Linked DNA regions of Amycolatopsis sp. NBC_01480. The protein of the gene in region 1 binds, or shares a complex with, the protein of each later gene. Links are inferred from orthologs where the notes say so. Each region holds a gene or a part of one and is shown on either strand. Other genes may lie near its edges.

Evidence for each region.
Region 2: OG371_RS29645 (region 1) and OG371_RS46330 share a complex: the UniProt entries of both Bacillus subtilis proteins name them as parts of the possible RNA degradosome complex. The link is inferred for Amycolatopsis sp. NBC_01480 from one-to-one orthologs.

The regions. Positions count from the first base shown.
Region 1 is NZ_CP109442.1:6,190,475-6,205,547, forward strand. The notes cover bases 4,788-7,556. They hold OG371_RS29645 (6-phosphofructokinase), read left to right. Parts: upstream 4,788-5,543; coding sequence 5,544-6,569; downstream 6,570-7,556. Other genes in these bases: OG371_RS29640 (3-deoxy-7-phosphoheptulonate synthase), read right to left, coding at 4,788-5,258; OG371_RS29650 (S41 family peptidase), read left to right, coding at 6,661-7,556. Outside these bases: OG371_RS29610 (glutamate--cysteine ligase), read right to left, coding at 1-375; OG371_RS29615 (hypothetical protein), read right to left, coding at 386-901; OG371_RS29620 (alpha/beta hydrolase), read right to left, coding at 901-1,665; OG371_RS29625 (lysophospholipid acyltransferase family protein), read left to right, coding at 1,886-2,647; OG371_RS29630 (polyadenylate-specific 3'-exoribonuclease AS), read left to right, coding at 2,682-3,170; OG371_RS29635 (S41 family peptidase), read left to right, coding at 3,908-4,168; more of OG371_RS29640, read right to left, coding at 4,170-4,787; more of OG371_RS29650, read left to right, coding at 7,557-7,986; OG371_RS29655 (group II truncated hemoglobin), read right to left, coding at 7,989-8,759; OG371_RS29660 (winged helix-turn-helix transcriptional regulator), read left to right, coding at 8,832-9,173; OG371_RS29665 (ArsR/SmtB family transcription factor), read right to left, coding at 9,231-9,554; OG371_RS29670 (glycoside hydrolase family 18 protein), read left to right, coding at 9,722-10,969; OG371_RS29675 (DUF2461 domain-containing protein), read left to right, coding at 11,125-11,790; pyk (pyruvate kinase), read left to right, coding at 12,026-13,450; tesB (acyl-CoA thioesterase II), read left to right, coding at 13,487-14,380; OG371_RS29690 (helix-turn-helix domain-containing protein), read left to right, coding at 14,833-15,073. UniProt on the Bacillus subtilis protein: Catalyzes the phosphorylation of D-fructose 6-phosphate to fructose 1,6-bisphosphate by ATP, the first committing step of glycolysis.
Region 2 is NZ_CP109442.1:9,925,751-9,941,028, reverse strand. Bases 5,862-8,835 are described here. They hold OG371_RS46330 (polyribonucleotide nucleotidyltransferase), read left to right. Parts: upstream 5,862-6,200; coding sequence 6,201-8,471; downstream 8,472-8,835. Other genes in these bases: OG371_RS46325 (M16 family metallopeptidase), read left to right, coding at 8,569-8,835; rpsO (30S ribosomal protein S15), read left to right, coding at 5,862-5,967. Also shown: OG371_RS46370 (excisionase), read left to right, coding at 1-41; OG371_RS46365 (PhzF family phenazine biosynthesis protein), read left to right, coding at 149-973; OG371_RS46360 (MFS transporter), read left to right, coding at 1,118-2,440; tRNA pseudouridine(55) synthase TruB, read left to right, coding at 2,561-3,475; OG371_RS46350 (bifunctional riboflavin kinase/FAD synthetase), read left to right, coding at 3,519-4,487; OG371_RS46345 (helix-turn-helix transcriptional regulator), read left to right, coding at 4,613-5,086; OG371_RS46340 (2'-5' RNA ligase family protein), read left to right, coding at 5,090-5,569; more of rpsO, read left to right, coding at 5,698-5,861; more of OG371_RS46325, read left to right, coding at 8,836-9,933; dapB (4-hydroxy-tetrahydrodipicolinate reductase), read left to right, coding at 9,930-10,679; OG371_RS46315 (tetratricopeptide repeat protein), read left to right, coding at 10,676-11,122; OG371_RS46310 (hypothetical protein), read right to left, coding at 11,179-11,700; OG371_RS46305 (GtrA family protein), read left to right, coding at 11,865-12,350; OG371_RS46300 (GNAT family N-acetyltransferase), read right to left, coding at 12,327-12,887; OG371_RS46295 (winged helix-turn-helix domain-containing protein), read left to right, coding at 12,950-14,185; OG371_RS46290 (ADP-ribosylglycohydrolase family protein), read right to left, coding at 14,217-15,278. UniProt on the Bacillus subtilis protein: Involved in mRNA degradation. Catalyzes the phosphorolysis of single-stranded polyribonucleotides processively in the 3'- to 5'-direction. Necessary for competence development in Bacillus subtilis.

The DNA.
Region 1 (15,073 bases):
CTGGGTGCGGTCGATCAGCTTGGCGTACCGCTCCTTGTCGGTGACTTTCTGCTGGTACCAGTTGGAGAACGGGTGCGTGCCGGCGGAGAACAGCTCCACGCCCAGCGGGTCGGTCACCTTGTGCACCACGTCGAGCGATTCGGTGAGGTCGGCCTTCAGCTCGGCGACCGTGGTGCAGACGCCGGAGATCACCTCGATGGTGTTGAGCAGCAGCTCCTGTTTGATCTTCGGGTGCTCGGCGGCGCCGTCCGGGCGCACCTGGTCGAGGATCCGCTCGGCGACCGAGGACAGCTCGCCGCTGCGCCGGTCCACCAGCGCCAGTTCCCACTCCGCGCCGATGGTCGAACGGCGTGAAGGGGTGAAGTCGATCCGCATGCCCGCCCGGTCAGACCTGGGCGCCGTTGTGCGGGTCCGCGCCGGGCGGCGGGCCCTGGCGCACGCGCAGCAGCAGGAGCGCGATCGCGGTGGCGAGCGCGAGGATGCCCAGCGGCATGGACAGCGAGGGACTGACGCCGATCAGGTTCGGCACGATCAGCAGCAGCAGCCCCACCACGAAGAACAGCAGGACCACGAACGCGCCCTTGCGCGGGCGGGGCAGGGGCGGCGGCTCCGGCGGGACGAAGTGCTCGTCGTCCTCGGCCGGGTCGTCGGAGAACATGGTGGCGTCCCACGTCGTGCCGCCGCCGCGCCAGCCTTCGCTCGGCTCGGCGGGCTTCTCCTGCTTCGCGGGCGGCGTGCTGGGCGGGCTGGTGTCCGAGGGCCGATCGGCCGCCGTGTCCTCGGCGACCTCCAGCGCGTCCTCGGCGAACACGCCCACCCCCTCCGCGCGCAGGTCCGCCACGATCTCGGCGAACGTCGCGTCGACGTCCTCAGGCCCGTCCGTGCCTTTCCCCCTGCTCATCAGGCACCTACCTGTCCCGCCCGCGTCGCCCGGGCGAAGTCGACACTGCTGCTGAAGATCAGTTCCGCGTCGTTGTCCTGGGTCGCGACGTGAAAACTGTGCTCCAGCACCACTTCGGTGACGTCCGTGCTGGAGATCCCGGCCAGCACGAGCCGTGAGTTCTCGGGCTCGACGACGTGGTCGACCCGCGAGTGCAGCAGCAGCACCGGCTGCGTGACCTTGCCGAGGTCGGCGCGCACCAAGCGCCACAGCTGCGCCAAGCTGGCGGCGGCGCGCACCGGGGTGCGCGGGTAGGCCAGCTCCGTCTCGCCGGGCTTGGCGATGTCGTTCGCGATCGCGGGCACCGAGGGGACGACGTGCGCCAGCAGCGGCAGCAGCTCCGTGTCCCACTTCAGCCGGGTCACCGACGGGTTGACCAGCACCAGGCCGGCGATCCGGTCGCCGAACTCCTCGGCCAGCCGCAGCGTGAGCGTGCCGCCCATGGACAGGCCGCCGACGTACACCGTCTCGCAGGTGGACAGCAGCGCGAGCAGCTCTTCGCGGACGGCGCCGTACCAGTCTTGCCAGGTCGTGCGGTTCAGGTCCTGCCAGCGGGTGCCGTGGCCGGGCAGCAGCGGGCAGCGGACCGCGTACCCGGCTTCGGCCAGGTGGTCGCCCCAGGCCCGCAGCCCCGCCGGCGTGCCGGTGAAGCCGTGGCAGAGCAGGAACCCGGCCCCGGACGAACCGGTGTGGGCGAACGGTTCCGCGCCGGCGAGCACGCCCATGACGAACGCCTTCCGATCGAAGCGGTGTAGGTCTTCCATGCTCTCACGCTCGCGCGGTGTTGTGGGGCCCCGGCCGGTGCCCGTGCTCACCCGCCTGCGCTGTGAGATCGGTCGCTGCCGGGCAGTAGCCCCCGGTCTCGCATTGTGCGCGGACCGCCGGGTTTCGTAGTCTTGACGACTGAGAACTCGGACGTCGGGCCACGGGAAGGACAAGAGCGCGGTGGTGTACTGGCTCATGAAGTTCGTGTTCATCGGTCCGCTGCTCAAGACGCTGTGGCCGACCAAGGTCGTCGGCGCGGAGAACATCCCCGAGACCGGCGGCGTGATCCTGGCCGGCAACCACCTCGCGGTGGCCGACTCGTTTTTCATGCCGCTGCGGGTCAAGCGCAAGGTCACCTTCCCGGCCAAGTCCGAGTACTTCACCGAGCCGGGCCTGAAGGGCCTGCTCAAGAAGTGGTTCTTCACCGGCGTCGGGCAGATCCCGATCGACCGCTCCAGCGGCAACGCGGCGCAGGCCGCCCTCGACACCGCCACCCGCCTGGTCCGCGAGGGCCACCTGCTCGGCATCTACCCCGAGGGCACGCGCTCGCCCGACGGCCGGCTGTACAAGGGCAAGACCGGCGTCGCCCGGATCGCGCTGGAGTCCCGCGGCCTGGTGGTGCCGGTGGCCATGGTCGGCACCGACAAGGTCAACCCGATCGGCTCCAAGATGTGGTGGCCGCGCCGGCTGGAGATCCGCTTCGGCACGCCGCTGGACTTCTCGCGGTACGACGGCCTCTCCGGCGACCGCTTCATCGAGCGGTCGATCACCGACGAGATCATGTACGCGCTGATGGAGCTGTCCGGCCAGGAGTACGTGGACATCTACGCGGCGAAGGCCAAGGAGCTGATCGCCGCCGAGGCCGCGGGCGTCAAGGCGAAGGTGCCGGAGCAGCCCACGGGCCGTGCCGCCGACCGGGTGCCCGAGACCAAGGCGGGCTAGCGGCGCTCCGAAGCGACGCTGATACGTTTTCGCGATGCGTTTTTTCTACGACACCGAGTTCATCGAGGACGGCGTGACGATCGACCTGGTGTCGATCGGTGTCGTTGACGAGCGCGGCCGCGAGTTCTACGCCGTGTCGACCGATTTCGACCCGGGCAAGGCCGGCCCCTGGGTGCGGGACAACGTGCTGCCGAAGCTGCCCTCGCCGGCCGACCCCGCGTGGCGCAGCCGCGAGAAGATCCGCACCGACCTGCTGGAGTTCCTCGGCAAGCCGCCGGGCGGCATCGAGCTGTGGGCCTGGTTCGCGGCCTACGACCACGTCGCGCTGGCCCAGCTGTGGGGCCCGATGCCCGCGTTGCCGCGCCAGCTGCCGCGCTTCACGCGTGACCTGCGCCAGCGCTGGGAGGACGCGGGCAAGCCCAAGCTGCCCGCCGCCCCGACCGACCAGCACGACGCGCTGGCCGACGCCCGGCACAATTACCAGCGCTGGGACGTCATCGAATCGGCCTTCCGCCGCCGCTGACACCGGGGCTTGCCGTGATGGGGGAGCGCGGTGCGTCGTCTGCTTGCTGTTTTCGTGGGGCTGGTGCTTGTCGCGGGACTGGCCGCGTCGGCACCGAGCCCGACTTCGCCGCGGGACTACCTGATCTACGCGCTCAGCCTGCTGCGGGCCCGCTCGATCGACCGGGATTCCCTCGACTGGCCTGAGGTGGAAGCCGGCGCGTTGCACCTGGCGGCGAGCGCGTCCGACCGGGCGGGCACCTACCCGGCGATCCAGAGCGTGATCCGGCAGCTGGGCAACCCGCACACCAGCCTGCTCACCCCCGCGCAGGCCGTGCCCCCGCTGCCGCAGACCATCGAGGTGCCGTCCAACTGGACCTCCGGTGACGTGGCCGTGCTGACCATCCCCGCGTTCACGTTCGACCCGGACGGCGAACGCCGTTACGTCGCCGCCGGGCAGACCGCGGTCGCGAACGCCGATTCGGGCCGTCCGTGCGGCTGGATCGTCGACCTGCGCGGCAACATCGGCGGGGCGATGGCCCCGATGCTCACGGTCCTGGCGCCGCTGCTGGACGAGGGCCTGCTGGGCTCGTTCGAGGGCCCCGACGGCACGAGCACCTGGACCCTGCACGCCGGTCAGGTCCTGCTCGACGGCCGGCCGCAGGCCGCGGAGGTCAACCCGCTGCGCCTGGCCCGCCCGCAACCGCCGGTCGCCGTGCTCACCGACGGCCAGACGGCCAGCTCGGAGAAGCGACACTCGTGGCGTTCCGCGGTCTCTCCCGCACTGCCAGCTTCGGTCAAGCCACTGCTGGTTTCGCCACCGGCAACGAGGCCTACCGGCTCAGCGACGGCGCCGTCCTGCGGGTCACGTCCTCGCGCGACGTCGACCGGGCCGGCCGCGTTTACGACAACATCCCGATCCAGCCGGACCACCCGCTGCCCGCGGCCGCGACCACCGATCAGGAGGTCGCGGCCGCGACGGCCTGGCTGCACACCCAGCCCGGGTGCGCCCGCCACTGAGTCAACGGCGCGCGCGAACGGCCGCCGCGAGCGTGTCGAGCAGGCCGGTGGTCGTGTCCCAGTCGAGGCAGGCGTCGGTGATCGACTGGCCGTAGGTGAGCTCGGAAGCCCGGCCCAGTACCAATTCCTGGCGTCCGGCGGTCAGGAAGCTCTCCATCATCAGCCCGACGATCCCGCGCTCGCCCGCGGCGATCCGCGCGGCCAGCTCGGTCACCACCTCGCCCTGGCGGACGTGGTCCTTGCGGCTGTTGCCGTGGCTGGCGTCGATGATCACGCGCTCCGGCAGGCCCGACTTCTTCAGCCGCCCCAACGTCTCCGTCACCGAGGCGGGGTCGTAGTTGGGGCCGGCCGAGCTGCCGCGCAGGATCACGTGGCAGTCGGGGTTGCCGGAGGTGGTCAGCAGCGCCGCCAGGCCGTCGACGTTGATGCCGGGGAACACGTGCGACGCCGCGGCCGCGCGGGTGGCGTCGACCGCCACCTGGATGTCGCCCTCGGTCGAGTTCTTGATCCCCACCGGCATCGACAGCGCGCTGCACAGCTGCCGGTGCACCTGGCTCGCCGCCGTGCGCGCGCCGATCGAGCCCCAGGTGACGATGTCGGCGATGAACTGCGGCGTGATCGGGTCCAGGAACTCGCACCCCACCGGCAGGCCGAGCGCCGACACGTCGAGCAGCAGCTTGCGGGCCAGCCGAAGGCCCTTGTTCACGGCGAAGGTGCCGTCGAGGTCCGGGTCGTTGATCAGGCCCTTCCAGCCCAGCGTGGTGCGCGGCTTCTCGAAGTACACGCGCATCACGATGTGCAGGTCGCCGCGCAGCTCCTCGGCCTTGGCGGCCAGCTTGCGGGCGTAGTCGAGCGCGGCTTCGGGGTCGTGCACCGAGCACGGGCCGACGACGACGGCGAGCCGGTCGTCGCGCCCGTCGAGGATGTCGACAGTCTCACTGCGGCCGGTTTGCACGACCTTGGCCACGGCGGCGTCCACGGGATGGTCCTCGCGGAGCAGGGCGGGGGAGATCAGCGGGCTGATCGCGGTGGTGCGCTGGTTGTCCAGCGAACCCGCGTCGGCGGGCCCGGCACTCAGCTGGGGGGTGATCACGGCGGGTGGTTCCTTCCTGGAGGACACCGACCCGCGGGCAACTCGCCGAGCCGGTGGAAATCCGGCTCGGGCGGTGGTGGTCAGCGCAGGTTCACGCCGCCGTGCCCACCCGGGGCCGGCTTCGTAAACCAGAAATAGCGCTGCACGAGGCCAAGGTAGCACAAGCGTGACGGTGTACCGATTCGCCAGGTGGTACGGGCTGCACCGATCCAGAGGAAAGCCGCTACCCTGGCGGCGAAATGTGACTGCAATCTCCACGTGACGAAAAGACGGAGGCTCGAGATGCGTGTCGGTGTGCTGACGGGTGGCGGGGACTGCCCGGGCCTGAACGCGGTGATCCGCGCGGTGGTCCGCAAGGGCATCGAGGTGCACGGCTGGGAGCTCGTCGGCTTCCGCAACGGGTGGCAGGGGCCGCTCACCGGCGACAGCAGGCCGCTCGGCCTCGACGACGTCGAAGACATCCTCACCCGCGGCGGCACGATCCTGCGCTCCTCGCGGACGAACCCGTACAAGGTCGACGGCGGGGTCGAGAAGATCAAGTCCGTGCTGGCCGAGCAGCAGGTCGACGCGCTGATCGCGATCGGCGGCGAGGACACCCTCGGCGTCGCGAAGCGGCTGACCGACGACGGCGTCGGCGTGGTCGGCGTGCCCAAGACGATCGACAACGACCTGGGCGCCACCGACTACACGTTCGGCTTCGACACCGCGGTGTCCATCGCGACCGAGGCGATCGACCGGCTGCACACCACCGCGGAGTCGCACCACCGCGCGCTGGTCATCGAGGTCATGGGCCGGCACGCCGGCTGGATCGCGCTGCACTCCGGCGTGGCCGGCGGCGCGAGCGTGATCCTCATGCCGGAGCGCGAGTTCTCCGTCGACCAGGTCGTGGAGTGGGTCGAGCGCCGGTTCGAGCGCGAGTACGCGCCGATCATCGTGGTGGCCGAGGGCGCGCTGCCCGAGGGCGGCCAGGAGAAGCTGCTGACCGGCGAGAAGGACTCCTTCGGGCACGTCCGCCTCGGCGGCATCGGCAACTGGCTCGCCGACGAGATCGCCCACCGCACCGGCAAGGAGTCCCGCGCCGTGGTGCTCGGGCACGTGCAGCGCGGCGGCACGCCGACCGCGTACGACCGCGTGCTCGCCACGCGCTTCGGCCTGCACGCGGTGGACGCGGTGGCCGACGGCGACTTCGGCGTGATGGTGGCGCTGAAGGGCACCGACATCGTCCGCGTGAAGCTGTCGGAGGCGACCGCCGAGCTCAAGACCGTGCCGCTGGAGCGGTACGAAGAGGCCGAGGTCTTCTTCGGCTGAGTCTTTCCCGCGCCGGGTGGGACCAGCCCCACCCGGCGTACGGGGGCGCGCGGGATTCCGGGCGCCCCGGGTGATCATTACCTTCGCTGCCATGCGGATTCTCTTGGCGGGCTTGGCCCTGTTCTCCCTGGCGGCGGTCCCCGGCCCCACAGTGCCCACTGTGTCCACTGTGTCCACTGTGGACGGGATCTGGCAGGCCGATGGCTACGGCCAGTTCGTGGCGGTCTCAGGCGGCCGGCTGACCACGTACGACGTCACTTCGGTCAGCTGCCTGCCGGGCTCGCTCACCGGCACCGGCGACGGCACGACGTTCACCACGAGCGAGGGCACCGTCGCCACGATCCGCCAGGACAAGCTGAGCTTCGACGGCGACCTGGGCGTGCGCTCGCTGCGCCGCCTGCCGGGCGGGCTGCCCCGCGCCTGCCAGGCGGCGCCGGACCGGAGCGCACTGTCCACTTTCGACGTCTTCTGGCACACCTATGCCGAGAACTACCCGTTCTTCGCGGCGAAGGGCGTCGACTGGCGGGCCGAGGGCCAGGCCGCGCGAGCCGAGGTGGCCGCGCACCCGGAACGGCTGTACGACGTCCTCTGCGGACTGATCACCCCGCTGCACGACGCGCACGTCGGCCTGCTGACGCCGGACAAGCGCTGCACGTCGCCGCGGCCCGGCACGCCGGACCCGTCGATCATCCCGCGGGCCGTCGCTGTGACGGACGCCGCGCTCAGCGCCCCGGTACAGCGCTGGGCGGACGGGGCGATCTCGTACGCCGACCTGCCGGGTGGCCTCGGCTACCTGCGGATCACCGGATTCCAGGGCTACACGGACACTTTCGCCGGTGATCGCGAGGTCCTGGACCACGCGCTCGACGCGATCTTCACCGCTTCACGCGTGGGCTCGCTGCGCGGGCTGGTGCTCGACTTGCGGGTGAACGGCGGAGGCGCCGACCCGCTCGGCCTCGCCGTCGCGGCCAGGCTGACCGACGCGCCGCACTTCGCCTACGCCAAGCGCACGCGCAACGACCCGGCCGACCCGTCGCGGTTCACCGCACCGCAGCCGTTCACCGTGCGCCCGGCCGCCGGACCGCGCTACACCGGCCCGCTCGCCGTGCTGGTGGGGAACCTCGACGTGTCGGCGGGGGAGACGTTCACGCAGGCGCTGCTCAACCGCACCCCGCGGCAGGTGCTGATCGGCGAGAACACCCAGGGCGTCTACTCCGACACGATGGACCGGACGCTGCCCGAACCGGGCTGGACCGCCGTCGTGCCCAACGAGGAGTACCTCGACCCGCGCGGGCGCACGTACGACGGCACGGGCATCAGCCCCGACGTCCGCACGCCGGTCTTCACCCCCGTCGAGTTGGCGGCCGGCCGCGACACCGCGCTGGCCACGGCACGCCGTCTGCTGGGCGGCCGCTGACTCTAGGACGCCGGCGCCTGCCACGGCGGCCGGACCCAGTCCCAGTGCGGCACCGGCTCGTCCGTGGCCGGCCCGGCGCCGGGCGCCGAGAACAGCACGGCCAGCCGGCTGCCCCACTCCAGGTAGCCGGCGAACGAGGCGCGGAACTCCGGGTCGGCGGGCAGCCCGGCCTCGTCGGCGGCGTCGAGCAGGAGCGACACCCAGCGTCGCCGCTGCTCCTCGGTGATCCCGCGGCCGAGGTGCCGGCCGATCATGTGCGGGTGCCCGCCGTGGTGCGCGGTGTATTCCGCCGGCCCGCCGAGCACCTCGCCGAGCCAGGTCGCGACGTGCTCGGCGTGGTGCGCGTCCATGGCGCGGAAAACCGGCTCCAGCAACGGGTCCTGGAGCACGTGGCCGTAGAAGACCTCGGTCAGGCGGGTGAGCGCCGGGCCGCCGCCGGCCCACTCGTACAGGGTGGGCGGACGGGCGCCGCCCAGGCCCGTGACGGCCGTCGGCTCGTAGTGGCGCATCTCTTCGAGGTCCCCGACGTAATCGCGGATCGCCGCGAAGAACGCCGGGAAGTGCGGGCCGGTGCGGAAGCCCTTGAGGTGGTCGTCGGCCGAAGTCCACCGGATCGCCAGGACGTAGCGCGTAGGGTCTTCGGCGCAGCGGCTGAGGTCGTAGCCGAGGCATTGGGGTGCCTTCGCGAGCGAGACGGCGGCCTCGGCGTACGCGGCTTCGAACGCCGTCGTCCGATCGGCCGGAATGGTGTAGCGCAGGTATTCCACGATCATGCGGTCAGCAGACCGCACCCGGCGCGGCCGGGCAACCACGTACTTTCCGGTGCGTAGCTTCAGGAGGCCGTGATGACGGGCAGGCGTTACTGGTGCCCGGTCGAGCTCGCCGTCGACGTGATCGGCGGCCGGTGGAAGCCGGTGATCCTGGCGCACCTCAAGGAGGGCGTGCACCGCTACGGCGAGCTGCGCCGCCGCATGCCGGGCATCAGCGAGAAGATGCTCACCCAGCAGCTGCGCGAGCTGACCGCCGACGGGCTCGTCCGCCGCGACAGCCTCGACGGCCGGGTGCCGCACGTCGAGTACCGGCTCACCGAGGAGGGCGAGGCGCTCGGCCCGGCGCTCACCGCGCTCTACGCCTGGGGCGAACGCCGGGCCGCGGCCACCGGGGTCACCTTCGAGACACCGGCCTGACCGCTAGGCCACCTTCAGGGACATAGCTGCCTTGAAGGTGGCGCGGCGACGGGTGGGTCACTCCGGGCGGGTCGCGGCGGGGTCCGTCGCGTCCAGGTGCCGCTCCAGCGCGTCGAGCCGGTCGGACCAGAACCGGCGGTACGGCGCGAGCCAGGCATCGACCTCGGCCAGCGGCTCGGCGCGGAGCTGGTAGCAGCGGCGCTGGGCCGCGACCCGCACCGTGACCAGGCCCGCCTCCCGCAGCACGCGCAGGTGCTTGGACACGGCGGGCTGGCTCAGCGCCAGCTCGTCGACCAGCTCGCCGACGGACCGCTCGCCGTCGCGGAGCAGGTCGAGGATCGAGCGGCGGCGGGGCTCGGCGAGGACGTCGAAAGTCTGCATCACACCAGGGAATGTGCCGCGCCGCGTTCATGCCTGTCAAGGAATGTTCGAATTGCCCGGTGTTGTATCTGGACTAGACCATTGACCTAATGGTCTAGTCCACTTTACGGTGTGACGGTCCCCACCTCGTCCCGTCACCTGGTGTGACTCCCCGAAGGGAGCCCGGCATGGTAGGTCCGCGCAAGAGGAGCTTCTTGTCCCTGATCGGCACGGTGAGCGCCGCGCTCGTCGGCCTCGCCCTCGCCGCCACGGCAGCGCCCGCTGCCCCGGCCTCGGACAGAGAGGCCGCGCCGGCGAGCGCGCAGGCGTCCGTCGGCAAGGTCGTCGGTTACTTCACCGAATGGGGTGTCTACGACCGGAACTACCACGTCAAGAACGTCGAGACCTCCGGCTCGGCGGCGAAGCTGACGCACATCAACTACGCGTTCGGCAACGTGACCAACGGCGGCTGCGCGATCGGCGACGCGTACGCCGACTACCAGAAGACCTACGACGCCGCGGGCAGCGTCGACGGCGTCGCCGACACCTGGGACCAGCCGCTGGCCGGCAGCTTCAACCAGCTGAAGAAGCTCAAGGCCAAGCACCCCGGCCTGAAGGTGCTCTGGTCGTTCGGCGGCTGGACCTGGTCCGGCGGCTTCGGTCAGGCCGCGCAGAACCCGGCCGCGTTCGCCGACTCCTGCTACAACCTGGTCAACGACCCGCGCTGGGCCGGCGTGTTCGACGGCATCGACCTCGACTGGGAGTACCCGAACGCCTGCGGCCTGAGCTGTGACACCAGCGGCGCGGCGGCGTTCAAGAACGTGATGGCGGCGATGCGGGCCAAGTTCGGCTCCTCGAAGCTGGTGACCGCGGCCATCACCGCCGACGGCACGAACGGCGGCAAGATCGACGCCGCCGACTACGCGGGCGCGGCCCAGTACGTCAACTGGTACAACGTGATGACCTACGACTACTTCGGCGCCTTCAACGCGCAGGGCCCGACCGCCCCGCACTCGCCGCTGACCTCCTACAACGGGATCCCGACCGCAGGCTTCTACGCCGACGCGGCCATCCAGAAGCTCAAGAGCAAGGGTGTGCCGGCGTCGAAACTGCTGCTGGGCATCGGGTTCTACGGCCGCGGCTGGACCGGTGTCACACAGGCCACCCCGGGCGGCACCGCCACCGGCCCCGCGGCGGCCAAGTACGAGCCGGGCATCGAGGACTACAAGATCCTCAAGTCCAGCTGCCCGTCCACCGGCACGATCGCGGGCACCGCGTACGCCAAGTGCGGTTCGAACTGGTGGAGCTACGACACCCCGGGCACGATCGCGGGCAAGGTCAGCTACGCCAAGACCCAGGGCCTCGGCGGCGCGATGGTCTGGGAGCTCTCGGGCGACACCACCAACGGCGAGCTGGTCACGGCCGTCGCCAAGTGAAGGCACCAGTGGAATGACTCCCCGGTGTGGCCGGCCGCGCACGAGCGCGCCGGCCGCACTGGGCCCCACGGAACCGAGCCCGCCGGAACCCCTCCGGCGGGCTCGTCCGGTGTCCGGAAGCAGAACTGTCGGTGTCCCGGATTATCGTGCGGGACGTGAAGTTCACGGGATTCGGGGAGTACGCCGTCGATTTCTACGACGGGCTGGAGGCCGACAACTCCAAGTCCTACTGGGACCAGAACGTGGCGGTGTACCAAGGCGACGTGCGGGCGCCGATGGAGGCGCTGCTCAAGGAGCTTTCGCCCGAGTTCGGCCAGGGCTTCGGCGAGGGCAAGGTGTTCCGGCCGTACCGCGACGTGCGGTTCGCCAAGGACAAGACGCCGTACAAGACGCACTGCGGCGGGGTGATCGAGGCCGGCCGCGGCGGCGGCGCGTACTACGTGGAGCTGGGCCCGGCCGGGCTGCGCGTCGGTGGCGGCTGCTTCCACCTGGCGTCGGATCAGCTGGCGCGGTTCCGCACGGCGGTCGACACCGAGCTGCACGGCCCGGTGCTGGAGAAGATCCTGGCCACGCTCCGGCGCGGCGGCTGGGAGATCAACGGCGACCGGCTCAAATCACGCCCGCGCGGCTTCGCCGAGGACCACCCCCGCATCGACCTGCTCCGGTACCGCTCGGTCTACGCCGCGCGCACCTGGGAGCCCGCCGACTTCCTGCACGAGCGCGAGGCGCTGGAGCGCGTCCGCAAGTCGTGGCGGCAGCTGCGGGCGTTCAACGAGTGGGCCCGCGACCACGTCGGGCCGAGCGAGCAGCCCCGGCGCTGACCCCGCCCCGTTCGGAGGAATCCCAGTACGCGCGTACCGGAAAATCGCTGGTCATCGGGCTGCCGGGCCGGCGGATCCGGCTCTGACCAGGGCGAAGGCGAAGGTCGCGGCCGCGGTGAGCCGAACCACCGTCCGGCCGACGGTGGTGAGCGACCCGTCAGGTTTCTGAACAGTTCCTCTGAACTTTCGGTATCGGTACAGACGTGGGCGGGACGAAGGACTACTCTCAACGAACGTGAGCCGACGCGCGAAGATCGTTTGTACCCTGGGCCCTGCCACCTCCACGCCGGAGAAGATGCAGGCACTCGTAGACGCCGGAATGGACGTCGCGAGGATGAACTTCAGCCACGGAAGCCACAGCGACCACAAGCAGGTCTACGACCTGGTCCGGTCCGCCGCGGCCCAGAGCGGCCGCCCGGTCGGCATCCTCGCCGACCTGCAGGGCCCGAAGATCCGGCTCGGCACGTTCGCGAGCGGCTCGGTCGAGTGGCACACCGGCGACATCGTCCGGATCACCGTCGAGGACGTCGCCGGCACCCATGACCGGGTCTCCACCACCTACAAGGGACTGGCCAAGGACGCCAAGCCGGGTGACCGCCTGCTCGTCGACGACGGCAAGGTCGGCCTCGTGGTCAAGGGCGTGGAGGGCCCGGACGTGGTGTGCGAGGTGACCGAGGGCGGTCCCGTCAGCAACAACAAGGGCGTTTCGCTGCCCGGCATGGACGTCTCGGTCCCAGCTATGTCCGAAAAGGACATCGAGGACCTGGAGTTCGCGCTGCAGCTGGGCGTGGACTTCGTCGCGCTGTCCTTCGTGCGCTCGCCGGCCGACATCGACCTGGTCCACCAGGTGATGGACCGCAGCGGCAAGGGCCGGCTGCCGGTCGTGGCCAAGATCGAGAAGCCCGAGGCGGTCTACAACCTCGAGGCGATCGTGCTGGCCTTCGACGCGGTGATGGTCGCCCGCGGCGACCTCGGCGTCGAGCTGCCGCTGGAGCAGGTCCCGCTGGTGCAGAAGCGCGCCATCCAGATCTGCCGCGAGAACGCGAAGCCGGTCATCGTCGCGACGCAGATGCTCGAGTCGATGATCAACAACTCCCGCCCGACCCGCGCCGAGGCCTCCGACGTCGCGAACGCGGTGCTCGACGGCACCGACGCGGTGATGCTGTCCGGTGAGACCAGCGTCGGGCGCTACCCGATCGAGACGGTGCAGACGATGGGCCGGATCGTCGAGGCGGTCGAGACCGACTCGCCGGTCGTGCCGCCGCTGACGCACGTCCCGCGCACCAAGCGCGGCGTGATCTCCTACGCCGCCCGCGACATCGGCGAGCGGCTGAACGCCAAGGCGCTGGTGGCCTTCACCCAGTCCGGCGACACGGTCCGCCGCCTGGCCCGGCTGCACACCCGGCTGCCGCTGCTGGCGTTCACGCCGGAGGAGTGCGTGCGCAGCCAGCTGTCGATGACCTGGGGCACGAACACCCAGATCGTGCCGCGGGTGGACTCCACCGACCAGATGATCCAGCAGGTCGACCACAAGATGCTGGAGATGGGCAAGTACCAGCGCGGCGACCTGGTGGTCATCGTGGCCGGCTCCCCGCCCGGGACCGTGGGCTCGACCAACCTGATCCACGTGCACCGCCTCGGTGAAGACGACCACGCGTAAGGGGCGCCCGCCGGGCCCGCCGTCTAGGGTTCGGGCATGACTGAGATGGCCAGGAAGGCCGCCACCGGGCTGGACGAAGATCCTGGTGGCGGCGGGCAGCCGGTGCTCGACCGGCTGGTCGCCTTGCTCGACCTGGAGAAGCTCGAGGAGAACTACTACCGCGGCGTCTCGCCCGTGCACTCGCCGGTCCGCGTGTTCGGCGGCCAGGTGGCGGGGCAGGCGCTGGTCGCGGCCGGGCGCACGGTGCCCGAGGACCGCCGCGTGCACTCGCTGCACGCGTACTTCATCCGCGGCGGCGACCCGAGCGTGCCGATCGTCTACGAGGTCGACCGCATCCGCGACGGCCGCTCGTTCACCACCCGGCGGGTGGTCGCCGTCCAGCACGGCAAGGCGATCTTCTCGCTGTCCGCCTCGTTCCAGAAGGACGAGGGCGGCATCGAGCACGCCGACGCCATGCCGGACGTGGTGGGCCCGGAGACGCTGCCGACGTTCCCCGAGCGCGTCGAGGGCCTCGGGTTCGCCAAGCACCCGCGCCCGATCGACGTCCGCTACGTCAACGAGCCGCCGTGGATCACCCGCGAGACGGGCGAGCGGCCGGCCGCCAACCGCGTCTGGATGCGGGCCGACGGCAAGCTGCCGGACGATCAGCTGCTGCACGTCTGCGTGCTCGCTTACGCCTCCGACATGACGCTGCTCGACTCGGTCCTCGCGCGCCACGGCGTGTACTGGGACGACCGGAACGTGCTGGGCGCGAGCCTCGACCACGCGCTGTGGTTCCACCGGCCCTTCCGCGCCGACGAGTGGCTGCTCTACGACTGCGTCTCGCCGAGCGCCTCGGGCGCCCGCGGGCTGGCCACCGGACGGTTCTTCGCGCAGGACGGCACCCTCGTCGCGACCGTGGTCCAGGAAGGACTGCTGCGCGTCCTCTGAGGGCTGCCGCGCGCTTGGTGATACCGAGAGTGTTCTTTGCGTCGGCCGACGTGGAATGAGCCACACTTCCGAGTGAGGAAAACGCGCAAAAAGCACCGGCTGAATGGTCTTCGGGGGGATGAAGGTGTCCGGGACCGGTCGGGGGACAGCCCCGGACACCTTCCGCCGGAAACGCCCGCGCACTCTGTTCGGCGCTTCCGGCTGGTCTTCGTCTACGCTGCTCAGGGACTCCGACCAGCCTCGGCCCGGTGATCGGACCGGCGTGGCGGGTGCGCGTCCTGCGTGCACGATGTCAGAGTACAAGCGCAATCTGCAAATTGCAGGCCGGAACCCTGCCCGAAGGTGGGGTATTCGGCAGTGTTAATACCTCACTGACTACGTGGTCGGCTGGTTAGATATGTGGTGCGGGCAAAGGCGCGCGCGACGGGGAAGACGGATCCGGAGGTGCTGTCGTGGCGAGAGGACAGGGACCCACCGTTCGCCGCCGGAGGCTCGCGAGCGAGCTGCGGCGGCTCCGCGAGGCGGCCGACCTCACCATCGACGAGGTGGGCGAGAAGCTCGAGTGCTCCGCTTCGAAGGTGAGCCGCATCGAGACCGGCCACGTCGGCGTCACCCCGCGTGACGCCCGGGACATGCTGGCGCTGTACGGGATCACCGGCGACGAGCAGGAGGCGCTCGTCCAGCTGGCCCGCG
Region 2 (15,278 bases), 3.7 Mb from region 1 along the record:
ACCAGCTCGAGCTGCGCCTGGCCGCGCTCGAACGGAAGTAGCCGCCTGGAAGCGGCTCGGCCGATGCACGCGTGCTGGCCCGGAAGCAACCCGTCCGCAGGCCGGAATTCGCTGGCCCGCCCGCCCCCGCGATGCCACGGTGGGCAGCATGCGCACGTTTCACCAGATCGACGTCTTCACCGGCCGGTTCCTGCTCGGCAACCCGCTCGCCGTGGTGCACGGCGCCGAGGGGCTCACCGACGAGCAGATGGCCGCGTTCGCCCGCTGGACCAACCTCAGTGAGACGACCTTCCTGCTGCCCCCGGTCCACGCGGACGCCGACTACCGGGTGCGGATCTTCACCACCGAAGGCGAGCTGCCCTTCGCCGGGCACCCTACGCTGGGCTCGGCGCGGGCGTGGCTCGAAGCCGGCGGCGTGCCGAAGGCCGCGGACCTGGTCCAGGAATGCGGGGCCGGACTGGTGCGCGTGCGGCGCACGGGGGACCGGCTCGCGTTCGCCGCGCCGCCCCTGATCCGCGGCGGCGACGTCGATCCCGCGGATCTTGCTCAGGTGAAGCGCGCACTGCGCCTGAAGGACGAGGACGTCGTCGGCGCGCAGTGGGCCGACAACGGTCCCGGGTGGCTCGCGCTCCTGCTCAAGGACGCCGAAACGGTGCTCGCGATCGAGCCGGACGCCGCCGCCTTCGGTGAGCACGACAAGGTCGGCGTGGTCGGCCCGCACCCGTCCGGAGGCGAAACGGCCTTCGAAGTCCGCGCCTTCGTGCGCACCGCCGAAGACCCGGTGACCGGCAGCCTCAACGCCGCGATCGGCCAATGGCTGATCGGCACCGGGCAGGCGCCGGAGTCCTACGTCGCCGCCCAGGGCACCCGCCTCCGGCGCCGCGGCCGCGTCCACGTCGAACGGGACGGCTCCGACATCTGGGTGGGCGGTGACACGGTCATCGGCATCACCGGATCGGTCCGGCTGCCGTGACCAGGGCCGGGACCGGCCGGCTCGGCGCTGTGGCGAAAACCACCCAGGTAACGGCTATGTTTCGAGCTTGCTGAGGCGATACAACTTTCGAGGCGGCAGCGTGGGCGTCTTCCCCTGACGAACCGCTACCTCCTGGAGGAACCCTTGTCGCCCGGCCGCGCCACCGTCCGGTCCTGGCTCATCTGGCTCACCGCGGTCACGGTCTACCTGCTGGCCGTGTTCCACCGCACCTCGTTCGGCGTCGCCGGGTTGCAGGCGGCCGAACGCTTCGGCGTCGGCTCGGCCGCGCTCGGCACGTTCACCGTGCTGCAGGTCGGGGTCTACGCCGCGATGCAGATCCCCACCGGCGTACTGGTTGACCGGTACGGCCCGCGGCGGGTGCTCACCGCCGCCGCGCTGATCCTCGGGCTCGGCCAGCTGCTGCTGGGCTTCGCGAGCACTTACGGCGTCGGCCTCCTGGCCCGCGGTGTCCTCGGGCTCGGCGACGCGCTGACGTTCGTCAGTGTGCTGCGGCTCGTCGCGGCCCACTTCCCGGGACGGCAGTACGCGCTGCTGACGTCGTTCACCTCGGCGGTCGGCTACATCGGCAACCTCGCCGCCACAGTCCCGCTGACGCTGCTGCTCGACGGTCCAGGATGGACAGTCACCTTCCTGTCCGTCGGCGCGATCACCTTGCTGTACAGCGTTCCCGTGCTGCTGCGCGTGCGCGACACCCCGCTCGGCGTGCCCGAGCCGGTCCGTGAACCGGTGCGCGCGGCCGAGCTGGCCCGCCAGGTCCGCACGGCGTGGCGGGTGCCCGGCACCCGGCTGGGCTTCTGGGTGCACTTCACCACGATGTTCGCGCCGAACGTGCTGACGCTGCTCTGGGGTTTGCCGTTTCTGGTGCAGGGACAGGGTTTGCCGCCGGCGACGGCCAGCGCGCTGCTGACCGTGTTCGTCTTCGGCTCGATGGCGGGCGGCCCACTACTGGGCACGTTGATCGGCCGCCGGCCCTCGCTGCGGATGCCGCTGGTCGGCGGGTACCTCGGCGGCGCCGCGGTGGTGTGGGCGGTGCTGCTCGGCTGGAGCGGGCCGCTGCCGGTGGGCGTGCTGGTGCCCGCGTTCGCGTTCCTGGCGCTGGGCGGACCGGCGTCGATGATCGGCTTCGCGCTGGCCCGTGACTACAACCCGATGCACCGGGTCGGCACCGCGACGGGGGTGGTGAACGTCGGCGGCTTCGTCGCCACCACGATCACCGCGCTGGCCGTCGGCGTGCTTTTGCAGTGGACAGGCGGCAATTTCCGCGTCGCGCTGCTGGCCGTCGTGGTGGTGCTGGCGGTGGGCACGGCCCGGATGCTGGTGTGGTGGCGCCGCGCCCGCGCGCACCTGTTCGCGGCCGAAGCCCGCGGCGAGGCGGTGCCGGTGCGCATCCGCCGCCGCCCTTGGGACACCGTCCCCGAAGCCCCGGTGCCCGCCGTCGCCGCCTGACCGCCAGAGCCGCCGCTAAGGCCTCCTTACCCGCGTGGCACGCGGGTAAGGAGGCCTTGACGGACTCAGGCCGAGTCCTGCCCGCTGCCCGCCGCACCCGGTCTGGATAGGGTTTCTCCCGTGTCCCGCCCGAAAGAACCGCGCCGCCCCGCTCCGCCGCCCGGTCTGCTGATCGTCGACAAACCGTCCGGAATGACCTCGCACGACGTGGTCGCGCGCGCCCGGCGGATCATGGGCACCCGCAAGGTCGGCCACGCCGGCACGCTCGACCCGATGGCGACCGGCGTGCTGGTGCTCGGCATCGAGCGCGCCACCAAACTGCTCGGCCATCTCGCCCTGGACCGCAAGACCTACCTCGCGACGCTTTCGCTCGGCAGCTCCACCACCACCGACGACGCGGAGGGCGAAACCCTCACCGAGGCGGAGCCCGGCGCCGTCGCGAAGGTGACCGACGAGCAGATCGCCGCGGGGATCGCCGCGCTCACCGGCGACATCCAGCAGGTGCCCAGCGCGGTCAGCGCCGTGAAGGTGGACGGCAAGCGCGCGTACGCCCGCGTGCGCGCCGGCGAGGAGGTCGTCCTCCCGCCGCGCCCGGTCACCGTCTTCCGCTTCGACCTGCTGTCCACCCGCCGCGAGGACGACCGCGTCGAGCTGGACGCCGTGGTCGAGTGTTCGTCCGGCACGTACGTCCGCGCGCTGGCCCGCGACCTCGGCGCCGCGCTCGGCGTCGGCGGCCACCTGCGGGCCTTGCGGCGCACCACCGTCGGCCCGTTCACCCTGGCCAAGGCCCGCACGCTCGACCAGCTCGAAGAGAAGCCGGAGCTGTCGCTGGACCTGGACGCGGCCGTCGCCGCCGCGTTCCCGCGCCACGACCTCGACGCGGCCGCCGCGCGCGCGGTCCGGCACGGCCAGCGAATCCCGGCGGTCGGCATCGAAGGCACGTACGGCCTGTTCGCGCCCGACGGCCGCGTGCTCGCGCTGGCCGCCGACACCGACGGTGCGGCCCGGTCGGTGGTGGTCCTGCTCCCCGCATAGGGTGGGCTCCGAGCAGACACCGGCGCGGGGAGAGTTGAGGACAGTGCAGCGGTGGCGTGGGCTGGGAGACCTCCCGGGCGGCTGGGGACGGTGCGTGGTCACCATCGGCGTGTTCGACGGCGTGCACCGCGGGCACCAGGCGCTCATCTCGCGCACGGTGCGGGCGGCGGCCGAGCGCGGCCTGCCGAGCGTGCTGCTGACCTTCGACCCGCACCCGTCCGAAGTGCTGCGCCCCGGCAGCCACCCCGCGCAGCTGACCACGTTGCGGCGCAAGGCCGAACTGGTCGAGAGCATGGGCATCGACGCGTTCGCGGTGCTGCCGTTCACGCTCGAGCTGTCGAAGCTGAGCCCGGACGAGTTCGTGCACGAGGTGCTGGTGGACCGGCTGCACACCGCGGCCGTGGTGGTGGGCGACAACTTCACCTTCGGGTTCAAGGCGGCGGGCGACGTCGCGCTGCTGCGCCGGCTCGGCCAGCGCTTCGGTTTCGTGGCCTACGGTGCGGAGCTGCAGGGCCGCTCGCTCGCCGAGGGCGACCGCGCGGCCAACGACATCACCTTCTCCTCCACCTACATCCGCTCGTGCATCGACGCGGGCGACGTGGTCGCGGCCGCCGACGCGCTCGGCCGCCCGCACCGGCTGGAGGGCATCGTCGTGCGCGGTGACGGCCGGGGCCACGACCTCGGCTACCCGACGGCGAACCTGTCCACGCCGCGGTTCGCCGCAGTGCCCGCGGACGGCGTATACGTCGCCTGGTTCACGCGCTCGTCGGACCCGGGGCGGCGGCTGCGCGCGGCCGTCTCGGTGGGCACGAACCCGACGTTCTCCGGTCGCGAGCGCACCGTCGAGGCGTTTGTGCTCGACGTCGACGAGGACTTCTACGGCCAGCACGTGGCGCTCGACTTCGTGACCCGCCTGCGCGACCAGGTCCGCTTCACCCGCTCCGAAGACCTGGTCACGCAGATCGACGACGACGTCGCCCGCACCCGCAAGGAGCTGGCCGCCGGCGACTGAGCGTGTTCCCCTGGTCGGGCACACCGCGGGGCGGAAAGGGCAGTTCCGGTCACCTGAAGGCCGTCGCGGTGGCAAGATACTCACCAGCGGTATCGACGACGTGGGGCTGAGGGGGAGCGGAACGGGTGGAGGACCACAAGATCGTTCAGCGGAACGTGGCGCTGCAGCGGGAGTGGTACGGGGAGCCGCTCGGTGACCGTGTGCGCAGGCTGGTGGTGGCCTTCGACGTGTCCCAGGCTTTCCTGGCCGAGGTGCTCGGGATCAGCGCGCCGATGCTCAGCCAGGTGATGAGCGGGCGGCGGGCGAAGATCGGCAACCCGGTGGTGCTCGCGCGGATGATCATGCTCGAGCGCAAGATCCTCGTGCCCGAGGTCGCGGCGGGCAACCGCGACGCGATGCAGTCGGCGCTGGAGGACGTGCGCGACGCGCGGCCCACGGTCGGCCGCGACAACATCCCGCTCGGCTCGGACGACAAGACGGTGCTCGCCGCGCTGCGCGAGCTGGCGGAGGACGAGGACCTGGCCGAGGCGGCCAAGCGCCTCGACGACGACTTCCCGGCGATCGCCGACCTGCTCCGCCGCGCCGGGGCGAGCCACTAGCCGGTGCGGCTGTTCTCCGCGCTCAGGCCGCCGGCCGACGTCGCCGCCGAGGTGGCGGACGCGCTCGGCGACGGTGATCCGGCGCTGCGCTGGGCCGAGCCCGCGGGCTGGCACGTCACGCTCGCGTTCTACGGCGAAGCCGACATCGGCGAGCGCACCTCCTTTCTCCGCACCGCGCTGGCCGGACGGCCGCCGGTCGAGGTCCGGCTCGGCCCCGCGGGAACTTTTCCGGGCGTCCTGTGGTTGGAAGCCCGGGGAGACGGCCTCGCCGACCTGGCGCACGCCGCCGGCGCGGAGTCCGAACGGCCGTATCGCCCGCACCTCACGCTCGCCCGGTTCCCGCGCGAAAGCGGCCCGGGGGAGTGGCCGCGACGGCTCGCCGGGTTCGCCGGCCGGGCCTGGACCGCGGGGCGCGTGGTGCTGATGGCGAGCGACGGCCGGCCGTACCGCGAGGTCGCGGCATTCGGCCTGCACCGCGCCTGAAGGCGCAGATCACACGGCTGGTAATCTCGATGATCGGGTCCGGCTGCAGTCCGTGGCGGCCGAGACCGGCTACCCGGCCGCGCAGCGCGGCCCGGGCCCCACGGCACTGAGTATGAGGAGTTACCCCAGTGGCACTGTCCACCGATGAGAAGAAGACGATCCTGGCCGAGTACGGCTTGCACGACTCGGACACCGGATCCCCGGAGGCGCAGGTCGCGCTGCTGACCAAGCGCATCGTCGGGCTCACCGAGCACCTCAAGGAGCACAAGCACGACCACCACTCCCGTCGTGGCCTCCTGCTGCTGGTCGGCCGTCGCCGCCGGCTGCTGAACTACACGGAGAAGGTGGACGTGGCGCGTTACCGAGAGCTGATCAAGCGCCTCGGCCTGCGCCGCTAGCTGTAACCCGAGGGGGAGTGACCGCCGGTCGCTCCCCCTCGGCCTAGTACCACCCACAGGCGGCGCGAGCGCGCTGGAGGAACCGTCCGCCGGTCCTCGGTAGTGGTTCCCGGGCAGACGGCCCGGGGGCTTCGATCGAAGACCGGCCTCACTCCTCGAGCGTCCTCAGGCGTAACGGGTCCCAGGATGGGAGACTCGCGTCGTACGAAGGAACTAAAGAGGAGATACACCCTATGACCGACTCCACCGGAGTCACCGTGCACGAAACCACTGTGCATGAATCAGAAGCAGTGCTGGACAACGGCCGTTTCGGCACCCGCACCGTCCGCTTCGAGACGGGCCGCCTGGCCAAGCAGGCCGCCGGCGCCGTGGTCGCGTACCTCGACGAAGAGACCATGCTGCTGTCCGCCACCACGGCGTCGAAGCACCCGAAGGAGCACTTCGACTTCTTCCCGCTGACGGTCGACGTCGAAGAGCGCATGTACGCCGCGGGCCGCATCCCCGGCGCGTTCTTCCGCCGCGAGGGCCGCCCGTCCACCGACGCGATCCTCACCTGCCGCCTGATCGACCGGCCGCTGCGCCCGTCGTTCGCCGACGGCCTGCGCAACGAGATCCAGGTCGTCATCACCGTCCAGAGCCTCAACCCGGACGACCCGTACGACGTGCTCGCGATCAACGCCGCCTCGGCGTCGACCCAGATCGCCGGCCTGCCGTTCTCCGGCCCGGTCGGCGGCGTCCGCGTCGCGCTGATCGAGGACCAGTGGGTCGCGTTCCCGACCTGGTCGCAGCTGGAGAAGGCCACCTTCAACATGGTCGTGGCCGGCCGGATCGTCGGCGACGACGTCGCCATCATGATGGTCGAGGCCGAGGGCAGCGAGCACACGCTCGACCTGATCGCCGCGGGGGGCAAGGCGCCGGACGAGGTCTCGGTCGCCGAGGGCCTCGAGGCCGCCAAGCCGTTCATCAAGGTCCTGTGCGAGGCGCAGCAGCGCCTGGCCGCGGACGCCGCCAAGCCGACCGGCGAGTTCCCGGTCTTCCTGGCCTTCGAGCAGGACATCTACGAGGCCGTCGCCGCGATCGCGACCGACGACCTGGCGAACGCCCTGCAGATCGCCGGCAAGCAGGCCCGCGACGCCGCGACCGACGAGGTCAAGGCCACCGTGCTGGCGAAGGTCGGCCTGGGCGAGGGCGAGGCCTTCGAGGGCCGCGACAAGGAGATCGGCGCCGCCTTCAAGGCGCTGTCGAAGAAGATCATGCGCAAGCGCGTGCTCACCGACAAGATCCGGATGGACGGCCGCGGCCTGACCGACATCCGCTCGCTCTCGGCCGAGGTCGCGGTGATCCCGCGGGCGCACGGCTCGGCGCTGTTCGAGCGCGGCGAAACCCAGATCCTGGGCGTCACCACGCTGAACATGCTCCGCATGGAGCAGCAGATCGACTCGCTCTCCCCGGAGACGCACAAGCGCTACCTGCACCACTACAACTTCCCGCCCTTCTCCACCGGTGAGACCGGCCGCGTCGGCTCGCCGAAGCGCCGCGAGATCGGCCACGGCATGCTCGCCGAGCGCGCCCTGGTGCCGGTGCTGCCGAAGCGGGACGAGTTCCCGTACGCGATCCGCCAGGTCTCCGAGGCGCTGGGCTCCAACGGCTCGACCTCGATGGGCTCGGTCTGCGCGTCCACCATGGGCCTGTACAACGCCGGCGTGCCGCTGAAGGCGCCGGTCGCGGGCATCGCGATGGGCCTGATCTCCGACGAGGTCGACGGCGAGACGCGCTACGTCGCGCTGACCGACATCCTCGGCGCCGAGGACGCCATGGGCGACATGGACTTCAAGGTCGCCGGCACCAAGGACATCATCACCGCGCTGCAGCTGGACACGAAGCTCGACGGCATCCCGTCGGAGGTCCTCGCGGCCGCGCTGAAGCAGGCGAAGGACGCCCGGCTCACCATTCTCGAGGTCATCAACGAGGCCATCGACGGCCCGGACGAGATGAGCCCGTACTCGCCGCGCGTCACCAGCGTGAAGATCCCGGTGGACAAGATCGGCGAGGTCATCGGCCCGAAGGGCAAGATGATCAACTCGATCACCGAGCAGACCGGTGCCGACATCTCCATCGAGGACGACGGCACGATCTACGTGGGCGCGGCCGACGGCCCGTCGGCGGAGGCGGCGATCGACCTGATCAACGCCATCGCCAACCCGCAGCTGCCCAAGGTCGGCGAGCGCTTCCTCGGCACCGTGGTGAAGACGGCCGCGTTCGGCGCGTTCGTCTCGCTGCTGCCGGGCAAGGACGGCCTGGTGCACATCTCCAAGCTGGGCAACGGCAAGCGGATCAACAAGGTCGAGGACGTGGTCAACGTGGGCGACAAGCTCCGCGTCGAGATCGCCGACATCGACAACCGCGGCAAGATCAGCCTGATCGTGGTCAAGGAAGAGGAGGCTGCCCCGGCCGCCGACTCGACCGACGCCCCGGCCGAGGCCGACAAGGCCGAAGCCAAGTAAGACACCGCTTCGCCACAGCGCGTAGCAGCAGTTGTCCGTGAAGGCCTCCTTACCCGCGCTGGTAAGGGGGCCTTCACGGCATGTGAGTAAGGAACCCATGGCACGGCAGGTTTCCGGGCACGAGCAGCCCGTCGGCAGCACCCGCACGCTCGAGTCCACTTCGGACGGTGCGGTGGTCAGGCGGAGCGTGCTCCCCGGCGGGCTGCGGGTGATCACCGAGCACGTCCCGGCCTCGCGCTCGGCCACGGTCGGGCTGTGGGTGGGCGTGGGCTCGCGCGACGAGCCGCCGGCCGTCGCCGGAGCCGCGCACTACCTCGAGCACCTGCTGTTCAAGGGCACGGCCAACCGCGACGCGACGCAGATCGCCGAGGAGATCGACGCCGTCGGCGGCGAGTTCAACGCGTTCACCGCCAAGGAGCACACCTGCTACTACGCGCAGGTGCTCGACGCGGACCTGCCGCTGGCCATGGACCTGGTCACCGACGTGGTCTTCGAGGCGCTGTGCACCGACCGCGACATGGACACCGAGCGCAGCGTGGTGCTCGAAGAGATCTCCATGCGCGACGACGACCCCGAGGACCTGCTGCACGAGACGTTCGTCGGCGCGATCCTGGGCGAGCACTCGCTGGGCCGCCCGGTGCTGGGCACCGAGCAGTCCATCACGGACATGGCGCCGGCCGCGTTGCGCGGGTTCTACAAGCGCCGTTACACGATGCCGCGGATGGTGCTGGCGGTGGCCGGCAACGTCGAGCACAGCCAGGTGCTTCGCTTGGTGCGCAAGGCATTGCGCGACCGGCTGAACGGCGCGGGCACCCCGGTGCCGCCGCGGTCCGGGCGCGCCCGCATCCTCACCGTGCCGAAGCTGGCGCTGCACACCGACGACACCGAGCAAGCCCACGTGATGCTGGGCCTGAAGTCGTTGTCGCGCCACGACGAGCGTCGGTTCGCGCTCTCGGTGCTGAACGCGGCGCTCGGCGGCGGCATGAGCTCGCGGCTGTTCCAGGAGATCCGCGAACGGCGCGGGCTGGCGTACCAGGTGTACTCGTCGGTCGCGAGCTACGCGGACACCGGCCACATGGCCGTGTACGCGGGTTGCCAGCCGGAGAAGCTGGGCGAGGTCGCGGGCGTGATCCGCGACGTGCTCGACCAGGTCGCGGCGGACGGGCTGAGCGAGGCCGAGGTGGCGCGGGCCAAGGGCCAGCTGCGCGGCGGGCTGGTGCTGGGCCTGGAGGACACGGCTTCGCGCATGTCGCGCATCGGCAAGAACGAGCTGAACTACGGGCAGTACCTCGGCGTGGACGCCACCGTCGCGCGGATCGACGCGGTCACCACCGAACAGGTGTGTGCGCTGGCTCGCACTCTGCTGCGCCGCCCCGGTGGCGTGTCGGCCGCCGCGGTGGTGGGGCCGTACGCTCACGCCGACGACCTGCCGGACGACCTGCACGAGGTGATCGCGTCATGACCGAGTCCCCGATCCGCGTCGGCGTGCTGGGCGCGCGCGGCCGCATGGGCCAGACGGTGGTGGAGGCCGTCGAGGGGGCGCCCGACCTCGAAGTGGTGGCCGCGCTCGACGCCGGCGACGACTTCGCGCCGCTGTCCGCCGCGCAGGTGGTCGTGGACTTCACCCACCCCGACGCGGTCATGGACAACCTGAAGTACTTGGTGGAGCACGATGTGCACGCCGTGGTCGGCACCACCGGCTTCAGCGAGGAGCGGCTGGCGACGCTGCGTTCGCTGCTGGAGCCGAAGCCGTCGCTCGGGGTGCTGATCGCGCCGAACTTCGCGCTCGGTGCCGTGCTGGCGATGCGCTTCGCGGCCCAGGCGGCGAAGTTCTACCAGTCCGCGGAGATCATCGAGCTGCACCACAACCGCAAGGCCGACGCGCCGTCCGGCACCGCCTCGCACACCGCGCGGATGATCGGCGCCGCGCGCAAGGCCGCCGGGCTCGAGCCGGGGCCGGACGCGACGACGTCCGGATTGGACGGTGCCCGCGGCGCGCTGATCGAGGACGTGCCGGTGCACTCGGTCCGGCTGCCCGGGCTGGTGGCGCACGAGGAGATCCTGTTCGGCGGCGTGGGGGAGACCCTGACCATCCGGCACGACTCGCTCGACCGGACCTCGTTCATGCCCGGGGTGCTGCTCGGCGTGCGCTCCGTGGTTTCGCGGCCCGGCCTCACGGTCGGCCTGGAGAACGTGCTCGACCTGTGAGGGCCCGCAATGTCGCGCTGCTGCTGACCGCGGCGCTGGTGGTGTACCTGGTGCTGCTGGCCGACCGGGCGGTGGCGCTGTTCGCCACCGGGTCGGCGGCCGGCATCGCGCTCGGCGTCGGCGTGTTTCTCTTGCCGCTGCTGGGCGTGTGGATCGTCGTGGCCACCTGGCGCTCCGGCGTCCAGATCCAGCGGCTTTCGCGGCGGCTGGACGCCGAGGGCGGCCTGCCCGACGTGTCCGACCTGCCGCGCCGCCCGTCCGGCCGGGTCGACCGCGACGCCGCCGACGCCTGGTTCGAGGGCCGTCGCGCGGAGGTCGAGGAGAACTCCGGCGACTGGCGCGCCTGGTACCGCCTCGCCTACGCCTACGACATCGCGGGCGACCGCCGGCGGGCCCGCGCGACCATGCGCAAGGCCGTCGACCTGGAAGCCGCCGACCGCTGACGAAAACAGGGGTCGGCGCTCAATAGGGGTTGCTTCGGCAGCAGATCCGTGCTGCGTCAGTGCAGCCAGCCGGCGAACAGCGCGGGGGACGCGGCGAGCAGGCTGAACCGCACCCAGCGCCCGGCCAGGCCGGCGGCGAGGAACGTGCTCATCCGCATCCGCACCATCCCGGCCAGTACGCTGGTGGCCATGAACGGCGGCAGCCCGACCAGCGAGCTGACCCCGTAGGTGCCCGCCATCCAGTTCGGGTGGCGCTGGCAGCGCTCACGCAGGGCTTCGACCTTGCTGCGCAGCACTTTCGTCCGGCGGTGCCAGCGCTCCCGGCGCTCCGTCGGTGGCCGTTCGCGGACCCGGTGCAGGCGATCGTGCAGGAACTTCGGCAGTTTGATGCTGCCGCGCGCGGCGAGGAAGTACAGCAGCTTCCCGGCGATCTGCCCGGCCGCCACGGCCGCGCCCAGCCACAGCCAGTGCGGGTTGTGCTGGCTCGCGCACAGCCCGACCACGAACAGCTCGGCGTTCACCAGCGGCACGATGGCCGAGCCGAACGCGACGCCGAAGGTGATCAGCAGCCAGCCCATCGTGCCTCCCCCCGGTGAGTGATTCTCGGTGATTCCGGTCATTCCAAGCTAGCAGCCGTCACGAAAAGGTCACGGGGGTTAACCCCCCTCTTCGGCCGGGGGCGGCCACCAGAAGATCACGTGGACGTCGGTTTCCGGCCACCTGCCGCTGCCAGTCTGGCCAGGTGACCGACGCGAGTTTCGCCGATCGCTTCGCCGGTGCCTGCGCGGCGGTCGTGCGGGTGCTGCCGTTCGGCCTGTCCCGGATCGTGGCGCCGAGCTTCCTCGGCTTCGCCGTGATCAACGGCTGCACCTTCGGCGTGGACCTGCTCCTGCTGACCCTGCTGCACGGCGGGCTCGGCTGGCCGGTGTGGCTGGCCATCAGCGTGTCGTACGTGGTGGCGTTCGGGCTGAGCTTCGTGCTGAACCGCGCGCTGAACTTCCGCTCGCACGCGCCGGTGGGCCGGCAGGCGGTGCTCTACGTCGTGGCGATCGGCGTGAACTACGCGGCGTTCCTGCTCGGCGTGGGGGCCGGGCTGAGCGCGCTGGGCGTCGAGTACCACCTGGCGCGGCTGGTCGCGGGCGCCTGCGAGGGCGTGTTCATGTACTGCGTGCTGCGCTGGGTGGTGTTCGCCCCGCGCACGGAGTCAGTGCGTGAGCTCCAGCCGTAGCGTGCCGGTGAGCCGGACTTCGCGCAGCATGCCGCTGCCGGTGTCGAGGGTGCGAACGGTGCCGTCGGGCGCCCAGCCGGTGCGGCGGTAGAAGCCCAGGGTGGCGTGGTCGGACTGGGCGACCCAGGCGATGCCGCGGTCCAGGCCGGCCTCGCGCAGCGCGGCGGCGGCGGTCCCGAGCAGGCGCCCGGCGTGTCCTCGACGGCCCCAGCGCGGCTCCACGACCAGCGCCGCGATGAGCCCGGTGGCGTCGGCGTCCTCGGGTGCGCTGCCGTCCGCGGCCGCGGCCTCCTGCTCGGGCGCCGGGCCGGCCACGCAGTAGCCGACGGTGAACTCGCCCTCGGCAGCCAGGTAGACCAGCGAACCGGGGAACTCGATCGTCTCGGCCCAGGTGCCTTCGAGGTCGGCGGCGTCGAGTTCGTCGATGGCCTGGGCGCCCAGCAGGTCGGTGTACGCCGCCCGCCAGGTCAGCCGCTGGATCCGGGCGATCTCGGCGGCGTCGGACGGGGTCGCGGGACGGACTTCGGCGGCACTCACGCGGGCAATCTACCCGGCGCCCGCCCGAAACTGTCGGGGGTGGCTGGCACCATGGCGGGATCATGCAGACGATCAGCCTTCCGGTGGCCCGCCGCACGGCGCTGGCCGCACAGGGGTTCGCCGACCCCCGCCCCGCCACGGCCCCCACCCGCCGGCACCTGGCCAAGGTGCTGTCGCGGGTCCAGCTGCTGCAGCTGGACTCGGTGAACGTCGCCGTGCGCGCGCACTACATGCCGGTGTTCTCGCGCCTGGGCGCGTACGACCCGGCGCTGGTGGACGAAGCGGCGTGGTCGCACAGCGCGCGCCGTCCGCGGCTGCTGGTGGAGTCGTGGGCGCACGAGGCGAGCCTGCTCCCGATCCAGGACTGGCCGTTGCTGCGTTCCGGCGCGAAGCGCGACGGCTGGTGGCGGAACTACACGAGCGTGGTCGAGACCGTGCCCGGGCTGCTGGAAGACGTGCTGGCGGTGGTCAAGGAGCAGGGGCCGATCGGCGCGGGCGGGATCGAGAAGGCGCTGGAGGCCGAGGTCGCTGGCCGTGGCCCGGGCGCGTGGTGGGAGCGCTCGGTGGTGAAGAAGGCGTGCGAGTACCTGTTCGGGCTCGGGCAGCTGACCACGGGCACCCGGCGGTCGTTCGAGCGGCTCTACGACCTGACCGAGCGGGTGGTGCCGCCGGAGATCCTGTCTCGGCAGGTGAGTGCGGACGAGGGCGCTCGGGGCCTGATCGAGCGCTCGGCCCGCGCGCTGGGCGTCGGCACGGAAACCGATCTGCGGGACTACTACCGGCTGGGGCCGGACGTCGCGCGCCAGGCCGTCGCGGAGCTGGTCGAGGCGGGCACGCTGGAGCCGGTGCAGGTGCAGGGATGGCGCGCGGTGGCGTACCGGCACAACGAAGCGCGGACCCCGCGTGCGGTGACCGGCCGCGCGCTGCTGTGCCCGTTCGACCCGCTGATCTGGGAGCGCGACCGCACCGAGCGGCTGTTCGGCTTCCGCTACCGCATCGAGATCTACGTGCCGGAGCCCAAGCGCGTCCACGGGTATTACGTGTTCCCGTTCCTGCTCGACGGCGTGCTGTCCGGCCGCGTCGACCTGAAATCCGACCGGGCGGCCGGGGTGCTGCGCGTGCAGGGCGCTTTTGCCGAGCCGGGCGTCGACGAGCCGCGGGTCGCCGCCGAGCTGGCGGGGGAGCTGGCGCACATGGCTGCCTGGCTCGGGCTGGACGGGGTTGTGGTGGGGGAGCGGGGGGATCTGGCTGTGGCGCTGAAGAAAGCACTGAAGAAGGCGTTGAAGACAGCGCTGTAGACAACGCTGTAGCAGGCGGTCGGCTGACGTTTCAGCTGCCGTCGGCCTGGCCGGTTTCCGCGGCGAAGTCGTCGGCGACCTGGGCGATCACGGCGCGTCCTTCGAGGCGGGAGAGCCAGCGCCACGGCAGGTTGACGTCGCCGTGCAGCACGCCGAGCAGGTTGCCGCACACCGATCCGGTCGAGTCGCTGGCGCCGGAATGGTTGACAGACAAGCACAAACGGGCCGTGATGTCGTCCTCGGGCTGTGCGCTGTCGAACGGCACCAGTGCGGCGTAGACGCCGATGGCCAGTGCCTCCTCGGCGGTCCGGCCGGTGCCGAGGAGTTCGGCCTTCTCCGCGGCCGGCTTGCCCTCGGCGGCGAGATCGAGGGCGTGGCGCAGGGCTTCGGTCGTCTCCTCGTGGCCGGGATGCCCGGCGAGTTCGCGCATCGCCAGCGATACCGCGACGTCCAGCGATTCGCCCGCGACGAGGTGCGCGATGATCGCGGCGAAAGTGCCTGCCGCGTAGTAGCCCGTCGGGTGGCCGTGGGTGAGCTGGGCGCAGTTGGCGGCGAGCCGGAACGCGTACGGCGCGTCGCCGAGGAAGCCGAACGGCGCGGAGCGAACCACGGTGGCGTAAGCCTTCGAACTGGGATTGACCGGCCCCGGCTGCCCGGCCGGCTCGGCGAACGGCTTCACCACCTGCCCCGATCTCAAGCCGGACAAGCATTCCGGCCCGGGCGAGCGCCGCGCGTAGAGCCAAGGCTCCAGGCGCAGCCGCCCGACGCGGTGGTCGGCGCTCAGCACCGGTGGCGGCGCCGGGTGGTCCTGGGTGTCGAGCCAGCGCAGGTACGCCTCGCGCACCAGCGCGGACATCGCGCCGTCGATACCGTGCTCGCGGACCTGCACGTACCCGTTGCGAAAGCCTTCCGCGGTGAACAGTGACAGCTGGGTGTTGTCCGTGATCACCGCGACGCCGTCCGCGTCGGTCACCGGATCGGTGAGCCCGCGTGGCCCGTGTTTCGCCTCGATCCGTTGCCGGGAAAGGGTTTCGACTGGGTACCCCAGCGCGTCGCCGAGCCCGCCGGCCAGCAGGCACCCCCGCAGCCGCGA